2 regions of the Cytobacillus sp. BC1816 genome follow, and region 1 is predicted to be linked to the other one. Evidence: riboswitches for the same ligand, from Rfam matches in the RefSeq annotation. Region 1 holds a riboswitch; the other holds the start of a gene.
What was found. Region 1 has a riboswitch for FMN ahead of ACR42H_RS19650 (ECF transporter S component). Riboswitches for the same ligand answer to the same signal wherever they lie in the genome.

Region 1 (7,398 bases):
CGGCAGTTTTGGAAGAGTCTGTACTTTCTGGAGCGGTTTGCTGGGCTTGCTTATTGGAATTGGGTTCAGATCCTTTATCTTCTGTATCAGTCGTTTGAGGGGCCTGTTTTTCCTGCTGGACTTTGGCATCTTCTTTTTCCTGAACGCCCTCAGCTTTTTCAGGTTTTGCAGGTTCCTCGGATTCCGGCTCTTCTCTTACTTCTATAGTTGTCCCTTTACCTTCATCATTTGTGGCAAAAACGACCGTTTCAGAACCGGTTTCTTCAATTTCTGCATTTAACCCGGCATTGATGCTTTTATCACTACTTACATATTGATATATACTGAAAATGGTGATGGGCAGAAGGATAAAAAATAAAGCAAGCAAGCGAATAACAGGGTATTTAACCTTCCATTTACTCTTTTTTCTTTTTTCATGATGAACACGGCTCCGTGGCGGCAAAGCGGATTTTTGCCCGCTGTAATCCGTTTCCTGTTTTCGCTCGATCTTCTTACGGAGTCTTTCAGCTTGATCTCTATATGGGTCTTCTTTATTCATGTTTCATCCCTTCCTGTAATAAAAAAATCATAAGAAGTATATTTGGGTGCTGCTGTTAATGATCGTTAAATGCATTCTCCTCTTCCGCTTTCCTTTTAGTTTTTTTCAGGTAGCGTTTTCGAATAAGAATACCAAGAAGAAAGTCAATCAGAAAATGCATAACAATCGTAACAAGCAAATTATTGGTTATATGATAAATATAACCTATTAAAAAGCTTAATGTAATAATATTTACAAACAAAAACCAATTAAAAAGATATCGATAATGAACAAGCGCAAAAATAAGGCTGGAAACGGCAAGGCCGAAATGGGTCTGAATGACTCCCCTGAATAGAAGTTCTTCACTAAACGCAACCACAGCAGCAATAAAAGCAATTTGAATAAAACCGCGTCTCTGGAAGATTTTCTCATTTAATCCTCCATCATCATATAACACTTCAGGAATAACCTTCATTAAGACGATATCAATCAGGACAACTGCCGTTCCTACTGTCGCTCCAATTACAAGAATGTTTATATCATTGAATTCAAAAAGAGCTTGGAACTCCTCAAAACTATTAAAAAATATTATACTCAGAATCAAAGAAATGGATAAAATAAGCACCTGAGTAAGATAAAGATGGAATAATAGTTCCTTGTCCGTCAATTCCTTAATGATGTCCGCGTATCTTTTCCTCATTTTGGTTCACTCACTTGGAATCAGGAGGTATTCCAGATGATTTTTCCAATCATACAGCGGGCTTTCCTGATTATCTGAATTTGTATTTCTTGTGAAATTTCCCAATTGTAAACCGCAAATATCGCAGCAGGATGGGACTGAGGCATTTTTTCCCTCATCAAAGTAGGAAAGTATATTCTCTCTCCGACATGTCTTCTTGTGGATCCACTTATATACTTCCTCAATGCTATCCCTTTTTAATTTGATCCTGCCTTCATAATACCCCTTCATATCCTGCAGAATCCTTCTGTAATCGAGTCCAGATTTGCTTTTCCTATCAAAAAAATCATTAAAAATTCTCCACTGAACATCGGTCAAACCCGAACGCTGCTTAATTTGCTCTTCAAATAGACCGATATTCGGGATCGCATTTGGGTTTACTTCTACCCATTCCATAATCCAATCAATTTGTGCTTTGTCAGGCAATTCACTTTCTGCAAGCTGTATGGGAAGCTGCTCATCACCCGGTGAATAGAGCATAATGGCTATACTTTGCTTCCCATCTCTCCCTGCCCGGCCAATTTCCTGCAAATAGGATTCAATTTGAAGAGGCATATGAAAGTGTATTACATACCTGATATTATCTTTATTAATCCCCATGCCAAAGGCGCTTGTAGCACAAATAAGATCGAGCTGTCCATGAATAAATTGCTGCTGCACAAGGATACGGCTTTCCTGGTCCATTCCCCCATGGTAAGCCATCACTCTTTTTGCTCCTTTGTCCCTAAGCAGCTCAGCTGATTGTTCCGCCTTTTTTTTGCTGGAAAAATAAATAATTCCTGGCCCCTTAAGGATTTCAGCAAGCTCCACAAGCCTCTCTGTTTTTTCACGGAAATTGTCTAACCTTTCTACAGATAATGCAATATTAGGACGGTCAACGGAGTATATAAATTCACTGCAATCATCCAGTATGCCAAGTGATTTTTTTATATCGCCTTTAACTTCAGAGGTAGCTGTAGCAGTTAATGCCAGTGTAACCGGGTTCCCTATAATTTTTCTGACTTCCCCCAGCTTTAAATAATCGGGCCTGAAATCATATCCCCATTGGGAAATACAATGAGCTTCATCCACAACAAATAAAGCAATGCGCAATTTTTTCAACTGTGATAGTAATGACTCATAATAAAGCATTTCTGGTGAAATAAAGATAAACTTATATTGATTCAGATGAATCAATGCCTGTTTCTTTTCTGCGCTGGTTAAAAAGGAATTGAATGCAATCACCTTTTTTTCTCCATTCATCATAAGCTGTTCAGCCTGATCCTGCATCAGGGACAGCAAAGGAGATATAATAATCACCTGACCTTCAATCACATATCCCGGCAGCTGATAACAAAGGGATTTACCAGTTCCTGTAGGCAGCATGGCAACAGTATTCCTCCCTGAAAGCACAGATTCTATGATCTCCTTTTGTCCAGGCCTGAAGGCAGGATATCCAAATTTGCTCTGCAATACCGCTTCTAATCTCATTGTCCCTCTCCAAGCTTTGCCATGACTAATCTGATTTCAAAATAATCGGATTCCGGCACCATTTGACGTATTTGCTTTAATTGCAATGAATCAGCACTGTTCGCTGCTTGAAGAATCAATTTCTGCTTCTTTTCTGAAACATAACTTGTGATATTAAAGCCGCTGTCATTTAACGCTATCTCCACAACATGATCCTCAATTGTGCTTTTTTTCAAATTTCTCGTTTTTGCTATAACATCCAAGTTCAGTCCCTGTTTTAGAAGTGTGTATGTTTTTTGGGCAGACAACGTTAACTGAACTTCATTTCCTGTCCCGCTCACTAATTTATCGATAAGCGGATATTCGGCAGGATTTTCTTTTACGCTTGCAAGGATATGATGAATGGCTCCAAGGAACTGATGGTGATAATAATCATGACTGATTCCCAGCTGTTCTGAAGTCTGAACAGCAGTAAGGCCAATACGGTTATAGCCTGTCAGCCTCAATGTCAGTACAGCAGGATTAATATCACTTAGTCTTTCAAGGCACTGGCAAAGTTCCCTGTTTAGCACAACTCCTACTTCATTGCGGGCGAATCCAGATGTTCTCAAAAAATATTTCAGCCATTCATGAACATCTCTTTTTCTTTGAATCGGAAGGTATTTTACATTGTTATTATTTAAATGTGATATAACCTGAATTAAAAGAGTAATCCTCTCCCAAAACAGGTCGCCTGCACTATGATACAGCCATCCGTTTAATGAAGACGGTATTGGACATTCTAAAAGAGACCTTCCCAGCTCTTCCTGACCCTCTGAAGTCAAAATGAAATGCTTTTCATCAGTTGGAGCCATCAAGCAGCTGCTTACAAGTTCTTGTGCAAGTTGATCCAGAACATCCCGGCTTAAACTTCCAAATGTTCTAAAAAGCGGGGTTAGCTGAAATAAATGAGCATCTTGAATGGTTTGGGAAGATTTTTTCCCATTGAGCAAATGTAAAATAGAATATATAGTTCTTTGTCCCTGTAACTCTTTAACACAGTACATGATTACAGTTTTCAAATAAGATCTTTCCATTTTTTTCACCTAACGGCCAAAGATTTTTTTCTTGTTTTAATAAGCTTGTTGTCCTTCTTCCATTTTATCATGAAAGAAATCTGCAGGCCGTTTTAATTATTTTTCCACAGGGCAAATTATGCCTAAACCCTTGTGTGATAAGCATTCTCAATACATTTTCTATTGAAAAGTTGAACATTCAGTTTTACAATAGATGTGAGGAATGTGTTACCATCATCTTGATGGACGATTAATTGTTTAAATCTTGGGAGGTTTTTTTCATGGCAAAGTATACAATTGTTGACAAAGAAACATGTATTGCATGTGGAGCTTGCGGCGCAGCTGCACCGGACATTTATGATTATGATGATGAAGGCATCGCTTTCGTTACCCTTGATGATAACCAGGGTATCGTTGAAATTCCTGATGTATTAGTTGATGATATGATGGATGCATTTGAAGGCTGCCCAACCGATTCAATCAAAGTAGCTGATGATGCTTTTGATGGCGATCCGCTTAAATACGAATAATCCTTCAACCATACTTTACCCTATGTTAAGCTGCTGCTCCCTTTCATCATGAAAGGGAGTTTTTTATATTTACATTTAACAAGCATGCTTGGAGTGAACAGAAAAAGCAGCGGCACATTTGCCGCTGCTTTAAACTTATATATTATTAAGCTGCGCTTTTTATAACAGCCTGCTTCTCCACCCAAGTTCTCATGCGTGTAAAAATAAGCATGAAAACAAAAGAAATGATTACACCTTTTATAATATTGAATGGCAAGATCCCTGTCACAATCATTGTTCTCATTTCAGGTGCTGACATTGCAGGGAAATTAAGAAAGAATGTATATGCCGGCAGAATTACAAGGTAATTAAGTACACTCATTATGACAGCCATAACCATTGTGCCGATTACAAGTCCAAACGTCATGCCTTTTTTTGTTTTCAGCTTACTGTACACATAATAAGTTGGCAGGACGAACAAGATGCCAGCGGCAAAGTTTGCAATATGTCCTACAGGTACTCCTGTTGCACTCCCTGTCATGAAGTAATCAAGAATATTCTTAATAAGTTCCACTAAAATCCCTGCTGCTGGACCAAAGATTAACGCTGCGATTAATGCAGGAATATCGCTGAAGTCAATCATCAGAAATTGCGGAAACGGCGGGATTGGAAAATTGAGCAGCATTAATACGTAAGAGATGCTGCTTAGCATTCCGATGGCAACCATAGTTTTGATATTAAGTTTTTTCAAGTTCCTCTCTCCTTTTTAGGACTATCTCTCCTAAAGAAGAAAGGTTCAGCTAAGCAAATATCTTTGCAATAAATAACCCTCAAGCTAATATAGCTTGAGGGAGAGTTGCAAAGGCATGCTTAATAACGTTCAAAACCTGCATTTTTGAACGTTTGCAGAACCTCCATCTTCTCCCATCCAGACTGTACTGTCGGCTTTGGAATCGCACCAAATCCTGCCCAAATTAACCGCAAAGCTTTTAATTTAAAAACTCTGCTTTCAGGCTCGCGGGCTTAGAGTCAAGAATAACCCATCACCGCCGGTCGGGAATTTCACCCTGCCCCGAAGATAGACCGTATTTATTTATACAGATTAATTATACTGAAAAAAAGTTATTCTGTGAAGGGATATGTTTACCTGTCAGGTTTAGAGAATCTTTCTATCCAAGAACCTTTACAGATTTTTATTGATATAACAAAAAAAGACGGCGATATGCCATCTTTTTTATTTTATCCAAGCGGAAATTCTTTTCTTTCTCCTTTTGAGAAAGTCATGATGGACTGATACCCCACTTCTCTTGCAAGATCAATTGCTTTTTCAAAATCTGCACCTACATGTTCAGGAAAGTGCGCATCAGACGATAGAACAATCGGGATATTTTTTTCATAGCATTTCTGAAGAAGTCGTTTGTCCGGGTATAGTTCCCCCACTGGTTTTCGCAGACCAGCTGTACTGATTTCAACACATGTCTTGGATTCTGCCAGCGCGTTGGCTGCACGATCATATTGCTCCAGCAAAAATTCTTCGTCCCGGGGAACATACTTAAAAATTTTCACGAGGTCTAAATGGCCAACAATATCGAATAAATTTGACTGTGCCAGAGTGACTACCTGATCAAAGTACTTTCGATATACTTCGTATAGATCCCGTTTATCCCATTCTTTCCTAAATTCAGCCAGGTCTATGCCGAAATCTCCAACCCAATGAATGGATCCGATAACATAGTCAAAAGAATAACTATTGATAAACTTCGCCATTTCATCGTGTTTGCCGGGCGTGTAGTCCATTTCAATTGACATCTTCACATCTATGTCATTGCTCCAAGCTTCATGAAAAACATTCACATAGTCTTTCATATCATAAAAACGCCTTTCGTTTACCCATGGATTCTGCAGGATGTCTGCTGTCTGATAGAAATGATAGGCATGCTCTGAGATTCCAAAAGATTCAATCCCTTTCCGGGCTGCCGCATCTGTGAATTTTTTTAAATAATCCAGGCTTAACGTGCCATTTTCGAGATGATTATGATAGTCTGTAAGCATTTCTTAACTCCCCCAGTTTTTTACCCATTATACTTTAAGGGAGTAAAGCGGTGCAATCATTTCTATTCTATTTTTTGCGAATGATTAGAATTTGTCCAATTTTTATAGTATCTGAATCAGCATTATTTAAGTCTTTGATTGTTTCTGCAGTTGTATCATGCATTTTTGCTATAGAAGTTAGAGTATCTCCCTGTTTAACAGTGTATTCTATAGAGTTCTCGGGTTTTATCAATAGCTTTTGACCTGAAATAATGTGATCAGGATTAATATTATTTAAATCCGCAATATCCCCGGCCCGCAAATTATAGTGTGCAGCAATAGACCATAATGTTTCCCCTGTTTTAACTATATGGTAAGTTTCCACGGAATCATTTTTTATTTTCCCTGACTCAAGATTAGACGGCGGTGCTGAAACTTCACGCGCATTTTCATCTTTCATCACTGCAATTACAGCTTGTCCAACTTCTCCCGTCCCAAATGCAACAGAGGGATCAATTGCATTTATTTTATCAGCTGTCCATGCCTGCGTATGTATTTCAAAATGGAGATGCACTCCTGAGGAGTCACCCGTGCTTCCCATCAGTCCGATTTTCTGTCCCTGCACAACTTTTTCGCCTTCAGAAGAAAAGCGTTTATCCAGATGGGCGTATACTGTTTCAGTTTGGTTGTTATGTTTAATGAATATCACATTTCCATATGTTTGGGAATGATAAGACCTGGACACAATTCCTGCGTCAACAGCATAAACTGGAGACCCGGAATCTCCAGCTATATCGATGCCTTTATGCTGTCCTTCTCTTGTCCCAAACGTGTCTGTAATTACACCATCTGCAGGCCATACCCAAAGCTCTGTCAGTTCCGGAATTATTGGCTCGGCAGCTTTAGAATGCTTCCCACCCAGAAATAACAGACTCACACAAAGAGCCATTATTCCTGCGATAAAGAAACGCCTTATGTAATCCTTCATTCTTTTCCTCCTATGTTGTAAGCTGAAATATCTGTACGAATGCCTGGTCATTGACCGCACTCTCTTCCACCCTATGACAGCTTGTACTCTTTTAGAACAATTAACAATAA
Region 2 (7,398 bases), 230 kb from region 1:
TATCGCCGAAGCTTTAATGACGGCTGCGGACGACAATGTGGATGTTGTCAACATGTCTCTTGGCGGCTATGACTGGTTCCAGAATCCCGAGTATACAACGAAGGAAACCGTAGCGGATGTGCAAATGTTTAACAGAGCCATCAAATATGCGATTCAAAAAGGCGTTACTGTAGTTGGTTCTGCAGGCAATAACGCTGTTGATTTAAAGAGCCCGGGACAGCTGTCAGGTTCTGATAACGGTGCAACACACAGAAGCCCCAGCAGTCAATTGATGATTCGTGTATCTGCGGGAGGAGCTTTAAAGAATCTTGCTTTCTATTCCAATTACGGTGTCGGCAAAATTGATGTCATGGCACCTGGCGGAGACTTGGGACCAAACTATGATCCAAATACTGGAGCTGGCAGAGACAATACTTATTTGGCATTAGCAACAATCCCTGGCGGTGGATATGGATATAAAGGCGGGACTTCTATGGCCGCTCCGAAAGTTGCAGCACTGGCTGGTGTTATCATCGCAAAACATGGGAAAGACCAAATCTCTCCTGCACAAGTAAAACAGATCATTCAATCTTCTTCAGAAGATATCTTCAAGCCTGGATACGACGAACAATCTGGCCATGGGCTAATTAATGCAGTTAATGCTTTAAAGTAATTCCATCAAGCGAGCTGGCGGAAAGTGTCCGTCAGCTTTTTTATTTGAAGGAAAATCAGCGAATAAAGGTGTTAAGGAAAAGCTCAAACAGACTTTCTGCAGATACAGCGATATGTACACTCATAAAATCCTGCCAAAAATTCATTTTTTTGAAATTAATTAATAGAATATAGAGAAATACATATAGCGGGGGAGACACACTGATGAATATCCAGCAATATTACCGGAAAACAGCTGACATCTCAATAAATGCAAGCCTTGCCGCACTTGTACCTCCATTTTTCTTTCTCTTGGTTTTCATAAATGATTCTCCACGGACAAATTTAATTCTTTTCCTAATTCCTTTCATCATATATAGTTCTCTGTGCCATCAAATTCACTTGCTGAATAAACAAAGGGCGGCCGAGATATTGGAGAGAAATTCCACTAAAAGCAGACAAGCACTTCTCTCATTGTTATGCCAGTCAAATTTAATGATCGCTTTTTTGCCGGCTCCTTCCCTTAGAATGGTGCTCTTTGATCCGGAAGGAAGGCAGGTTGGTGAAATCAGGGATATGAAAATGTGGAAGTTTCGATGGTTCTTGCCTTATTTTTTGGACCGGCTTTTTCCAAGAAGGCTGGGTATCTATGATCATAACGATAATCTGGAGGCATCAATCCTAATCGATAAAAAGGGCGTCGATATTTCGTTTGCGAAAGACTCCTGTAAAGAAACAATAATTAATAAAAAAGATGGATCCAAACTGGTTTATGAGAATGGCTGTGATCGATATTCTATTTCTAGAACATTTTTTCATACGGATTTTCAGGTTCTTGATGAGAAATCCAATAGGATAGCACGCCTTCGGAAAGGATGGATGCCGCTTGAATGGGGGCAGCAGTTCAGGGATCCCAATACACCTGTACTTTCTTTTGATGAGGATCTGACATCAAAAGAAAAGCTTAGAATTTATGCCATTTTTGCGACGCTTTTTCTTTACCGCAATCACTGAAACAGAGTGCACATTTATAGATTCTATATTCCCCATATAGTATGATAAGTTCAGCTAAAATATAGGGATATCAGTATAGAGGTGTTGGAATGAAAAAGTTTCTATTCGCTGCCGCAGTTATTGTCCTTTTGCTGTTTATTGTTGACAAAACAATTCTCAAGGAAAAAGGGGTAGTAGAGCAAGCCGGACAAATGCAGAAATACGATAAAATGGAGAATCCTGAAGATTTGCCTGTTGGTCTGGAGAAAGGGGACCTTGCTCCTGATTTTGAACTGACAGATATGGAAGGAAACCCAGTAAAACTCTCCGACTTTAGAGGCAAGGCAGTTCTTTTGAATTTCTGGGCAAGCTGGTGTCCTCCTTGCCGTGCGGAAATGCCGCATATGGAGAAGCTGTATAATAAGTATAAAGATAAAAATTTCGATATTCTTGCAGTCAATCTCACAAACACAGAAAAAAATAGCGGTGACGCAGAGAAATTCGTAAAAGAGCTGGGGCTGACTTTTACAATTCCTATGGATGTAAAAGGCGAAGCAGGTTCTGACTATAATATAATGGCCTATCCTACAAGCTATTTTATTGATTCCGATGGTGTTATTAGAGAAAAAGTCCTGGGAGCCTTAAATGAAGAGTATATGGAGCAGGAGATCAAAAAGCTTCCATAAATAAAACCGGAGAGCCATTGTCAGCTCTCCGGTTTTATTTCTGTAATCATATTCTGTTGCAGACGATTAACGATTACTCTTTTTCGGTATAAGATTATGCCTGCTTCGGCAATATCATTTACGGCTGAACGATTTATGAAAGCCCCAAACAGCAGACCAGCTATTGGGATCATTTGGAAAAGTTTTTTCCAGCCAATTTGGTCCCTGTAAGAAAACACAACTTCTCTCCATCCCTGAAGCTCGGAAACGACTTCCCTTTTTGCTCCTTCTTCTTTAGAGCCGAACATGGAAAGCTGCTGCAGAATGGCTTTTTTTCCTACAATGTCACTGGAAACAAATTGCAGAATTTTGACGATGAACATTCTTTCATTCCTATCAGCTGGATCAAAGCCATAGCAAATCGCAATATCCTGCAGGGTTTTTAGCTGAATGCCAAGGAGAAGCGGGATATCAATGGTCAGGGTAAAAATCCCTCCGACCCCAGTACTCGCACCTTGCAATGCAGCGGTTCTTTTACGATTTGAGCTTAGCTTTTCGGCGGCTTCATCCATCTTTGATATTGGCAGGGCTTCTACATCCAGCAGTGTATGAATATTTTGTTCGGGATAATAATTCTTTAATGCTGAAGCTGAACTTAAATATCTTCCTCCTGATTGAATATATGTGCCAAGCTCATCAAGAATCACTCCAACCTTTTTTTGTATGAACTCCGGTGTGAATCTATCAATGAGCTTAAAAGGGAGTCTGCCCAGCTTCTCCCATAACCATAAATCACCCTGGTCTTTTTCCCATTCTTCACATTTTCTTAATTCATTTATTAGATGTTCTCTTGGTTCAATCATATTGAAAGTCCTCTCCTTCTTCTATAATTAACTATACGGCAGTTTTAAGCAAAAGTTTCGATTCTTTCATAAACAATTCTCTTTGTATCTTCCGACTATTCATGGTAAGATTCTTATAATAGAATAGGATTTCCTTCGGGGCAGGGTGAAATTCCCAACCGGCGGTGATGAGGGTAAGCCCTCTTAGTCCGTGACCCGGTTTTATTAGCAGAGATACTTTCTAATGAAAACGGTGGATTTGGTGAAACTCCAAAGCCGACAGTGAGAGTCTGGATGGGAGAAGGAATGATTATATGCTGCGTTCAAAAAAACCTTTTTGAAACGCTTATTTCGTCATGTGATTTTGCCCCGTTTCACCTAGCTGGTGTACGGGGTTTTGCCGTTTTGTACTTAATTTGGAGAAATAGCAAGGGAAGGAGGATTCAGATAATTTGAACCATCAGGAATATATGAAGTTAGCCATCAGCCTGGCAGCGGCCACTAAAGGCCAAACCAGCCCTAACCCGCAGGTGGGTGCGGTTGTAGTTAAAAATGGTGAAATTCTGGGGATGGGTACTCACCTGAAAGCAGGAACTCCCCATGCTGAAGTCCATGCGATTGCTGCAGCTGGCGATAAGGCTAAAGGCGCTGATATTTATGTCACGCTGGAGCCATGCAGCCATTTTGGCAGGACTCCGCCATGCGCAGACTTAATAATTAAATCAGGAATTAATAGGGTTTTTATTGCTTCTGCTGATCCCAATCCTTTAGTTTCCGGCAAAGGAATTGAAAGAATGCAGGATGCCGGGATTGAAGTGGTGACCGGCTTATTGAAGGAGGAAGCAGATGCCCTAAACGAACCATTTTTCCATTATATAAAAACAAAGACACCATATGTAACCCTTAAAGCAGCCTCATCGTTTGATGGAAAAACAGCTGCAAAAACCGGTGACAGCAAATGGATTACTTCTCCAGAATCCAGGCAGGATGTGCATCGGCTACGGCATGAACATGACGCAATACTTACAGGTGTAAATACGATCATTCACGATAATCCCCTTTTAACCGCCAGGCTGCCCCAAGGCGGAAAAAATCCCATTCGAGTTGTATTAGATACAAATCTGAGAATTCCCTCTGACGCAAATGTCATTCGAGATCAGTCTGTAAAGACCATAATCTTTACCGGCTGCAATATAGATCGGTCAAAGGCAGAAGAGATAAGGAAGTATGATGCTGAAGTTTTTTCTTTTCCTGCTAATGAGGTGCCGATTAAAGAAGTATTAAAAAATTTAGGTGAAAGAAACATCATGACTTTATTTGTTGAAGGCGGATCTGAAATCCATGCTTCATTTATAAAAAGCGGTTTCTTTCAGCAGATAATCCTTTATATGGCTCCTAAAATTATAGGAGGCAATAAGGCGATACCCTTTATTGGCGGGGATGGTGCCGACTATGTAAAAGATGCCCCTGTACTGGAATTTACAGAAATTGATAGGATTGGCGGAGACCTTAGAATTACCGCAAAACCGCTGAGGGAGGCCAAGGAGTAATGTTTACTGGAATTATTGAGGAACTGGGGACAGTAAAAAAAGTAGTTCAGCAAGGCAAGGCAATGAAACTGACGATTCAAGCTTCCAAAGTTTTAACAGATGTTCAACTGGGGGACAGCATTTCGGTAAATGGCGTGTGCCTAACAGTTACGGAATTTGCGAAAAATGAATTTTCAGCAGATGTCATGCCTGAAACATTCAAAAGTACTTCGCTTTCTGCCATTAAAGAACGAACAAAAGTCAACCTGGAGAGGGCGATGTCGGCAAATGGCCGCTTTGGGGGGCATTTTGTGACAGGGCATATTGATGGAACTGGTCAGATTCTAAAAAAAACAGTGAGTGAAAACGCCATTTATATAAAAATATCTGTGCCTCCTGCATTAAGTCATTTGCTTATCATGAAAGGATCAATTGCCGTGGATGGGATTTCCCTGACTGTTTTCGGTAATGAAGACAATACTGTTACTGTCTCGATCATTCCCCACACAGCAAGTGAAACGGTACTGGGGTTCAAAGCAGCGGGAGACATTGTTAACCTCGAGTTCGATATGCTTGCCAAATATCTATATTCCTTCATGAACAGGCAGCAGGAAACCGCATCGCCTAAAGAAGGAATTTCTGAGCGACTCCTTAAGGAGAACGGCTTCATATAATTAGCAAGGAGGGTCAATCAAACATGTTCAGTGAAATAAATGAGGCATTAGAAGATTTAAAAGCAGGAAAAGTCATTATTGTCTGTGATGATGAAGACAGGGAAAATGAAGGGGATTTCCTGGCAATCGCGGAATATGCGAAACCGGACACGATCAACTTTATGGCCAAAGAAGGCAGAGGCCTGATTTGTACACCTATCACTGAGGAGCTGGCTGAAAAATTGGAACTGAATCCAATGGCAGAAGTGAACACTGACAGTCATGGAACAGCTTTCACAATCAGTATTGACCATGTGAAAACCACTACAGGCATCAGTGCATTTGAGCGTGCATTCACAATAAAAGAAATGCTTGAGGACGACGCTAAACCAGCAGACTTTTCCCGGCCGGGACATGTTTTTCCGCTAGTGGCCAAAAAAGGAGGAGTCTTAAGGCGTGCAGGCCATACAGAGGCCGCCGTCGATCTTGCACGTCTAGCCGGTGCTGCACCAGCAGGGATTATCTGTGAAATAATGAAAGACGACGGAACGATGGCTCGAGTGGATGACCTGGAAAAAGTGGCTGAAAAATTCAACATAAAAATGATTACTATTCAGCAATTGATAGAGTATCGATTAAAGCATGACTCCATTGTAAAAAGGGAAGTGGAGATACAGCTTCCAACAGAATTTGGAGATTTTAAAGCAGTAGGCTATACAAACACTGTCGATGGAAAAGACCATGTAGCTCTTGTAAAGGGAGAAATCGATGAAAATGTACCGGTATTGCTTCGTGTGCATTCTGAGTGTCTGACCGGAGATGTATTTGGATCCAACCGCTGTGACTGCGGACCGCAGCTTGAAGCAGCGTTGGCACAGATTGAAGAGGCAGGCCGGGGAATCCTTTTATATATGAGACAGGAAGGACGCGGCATCGGCCTCATCAATAAAATGAAAGCCTATAAGCTGCAGGAAGAGGGCTACGATACCGTAGAAGCAAATCATAAGCTCGGATTTAAGGACGATCTTCGCGACTATGGGGTAGGTGCACAAATCCTTAGGGATCTTGGGGTGAAAAAAATGCGCCTTCTAACCAACAACCCTCGCAAAATTGCTGGACTGGGCGGCTATGGGCTGGAGGTATCCGAACGGGTTCCTCTTCAAATGCCTGCCAAATCTGAAAATGAGAATTACTTAAAAACAAAGAAAACAAAACTTGGACATTTATTACAATTTTAAGGGAGCGATTAGAGATGAAAAAGGTAATTGAAGGACATTTAGTAGGAACAGGATTAAAAATGGCAATAGTAGTGTCGCGTTTTAATGAATTCATTACGGGCAAGCTTTTAAGCGGAGCGGAAGATGCACTTAAGCGCCACGGAGTAAGCGAAGAAGATGTGACAGTTGTGTGGGTTCCTGGAGCATTCGAAATTCCTCTGGCAGCTAAAAAGCTGTCCCAATCCGGAAAGTATGATGCAGTCATCACTCTTGGCACAGTGATTCGCGGAGCAACTCCGCATTTTGATTTTGTCAGCGGCGAAGTGGCTAAAGGGGTCTCAGCGACAGCATTGCAAAGCGGTGTCCCTGTTATCTTCGGTGTTCTTACAACTGACACGATTGAACAGGCAATTGAGCGTGCAGGCACCAAAGCCGGAAATAAAGGATGGGAAGCGGCTGTTGGAGCTATTGAAATGGGAAATCTGTATAGACAATTATCCGACGGTGAATAATGTTCCGTATTTTTTGCGGGTATGAAAAATAAGAGTATTTTACAGGTGCAATTATCTTGTCCTGTTGCTATATCTATCAAAATCGGCGGGGAAGTTTCCGCCGATTTTTTTTTGAATATATGAGCAGACGTCTGACCTTTCTATTGGCAGAATGAGTTTTTTTTGATAAAATAATGCTTGTGGCTCACCCGTGTTTTTTCTAATCCCTCTTAACTGAGGGAGATATATGCGGGGAGAGCGGGTAGGGAGAGGGCTAATTTAATAGATAGGTAGTATATATGAATAAGTGGTTTAACCAGCTTTTTCAGCTTGATTCAAATGGAACAACTGTAAAAAGGGAGGTTATGGCTGGGGCAA

Region 2: linked by a shared signal. The riboswitch ahead of ribD (bifunctional diaminohydroxyphosphoribosylaminopyrimidine deaminase/5-amino-6-(5-phosphoribosylamino)uracil reductase RibD) and the one ahead of ACR42H_RS19650 (ECF transporter S component) in region 1 are both predicted to bind FMN.

The regions. Positions count from the first base shown of each region.
Region 1 covers NZ_CP195611.1:3,855,569-3,862,966, forward strand. The annotation lists gene ACR42H_RS19625 (LysM peptidoglycan-binding domain-containing protein) at 1-538, opposite strand, end outside; gene ACR42H_RS19630 (CPBP family intramembrane glutamic endopeptidase) at 594-1,217, opposite strand; gene ACR42H_RS19635 (RecQ family ATP-dependent DNA helicase) at 1,224-2,726, opposite strand; gene ACR42H_RS19640 (helix-turn-helix domain-containing protein) at 2,723-3,781, opposite strand; gene ACR42H_RS19645 (ferredoxin) at 4,042-4,290, shown strand; gene ACR42H_RS19650 (ECF transporter S component) at 4,436-5,020, opposite strand; FMN riboswitch at 5,182-5,353, opposite strand; gene ACR42H_RS19655 (histidinol-phosphatase) at 5,509-6,321, opposite strand; gene ACR42H_RS19660 (LysM peptidoglycan-binding domain-containing protein) at 6,389-7,288, opposite strand.
Region 2 covers NZ_CP195611.1:3,624,043-3,631,440, reverse strand. The annotation lists gene ACR42H_RS18445 (S8 family peptidase) at 1-652, shown strand, start outside; gene ACR42H_RS18440 (hypothetical protein) at 873-1,004, opposite strand; gene ACR42H_RS18435 (hypothetical protein) at 1,126-1,644, shown strand; gene ACR42H_RS18430 (TlpA disulfide reductase family protein) at 1,734-2,309, shown strand; gene ACR42H_RS18425 (EcsC family protein) at 2,330-3,151, opposite strand; FMN riboswitch at 3,279-3,440, shown strand; gene ribD (bifunctional diaminohydroxyphosphoribosylaminopyrimidine deaminase/5-amino-6-(5-phosphoribosylamino)uracil reductase RibD) at 3,583-4,680, shown strand; gene ribE (riboflavin synthase) at 4,680-5,333, shown strand; gene ACR42H_RS18410 (bifunctional 3,4-dihydroxy-2-butanone-4-phosphate synthase/GTP cyclohydrolase II) at 5,357-6,550, shown strand; gene ribH (6,7-dimethyl-8-ribityllumazine synthase) at 6,565-7,041, shown strand; gene ACR42H_RS18400 (NCS2 family permease) at 7,320-7,398, shown strand, end outside.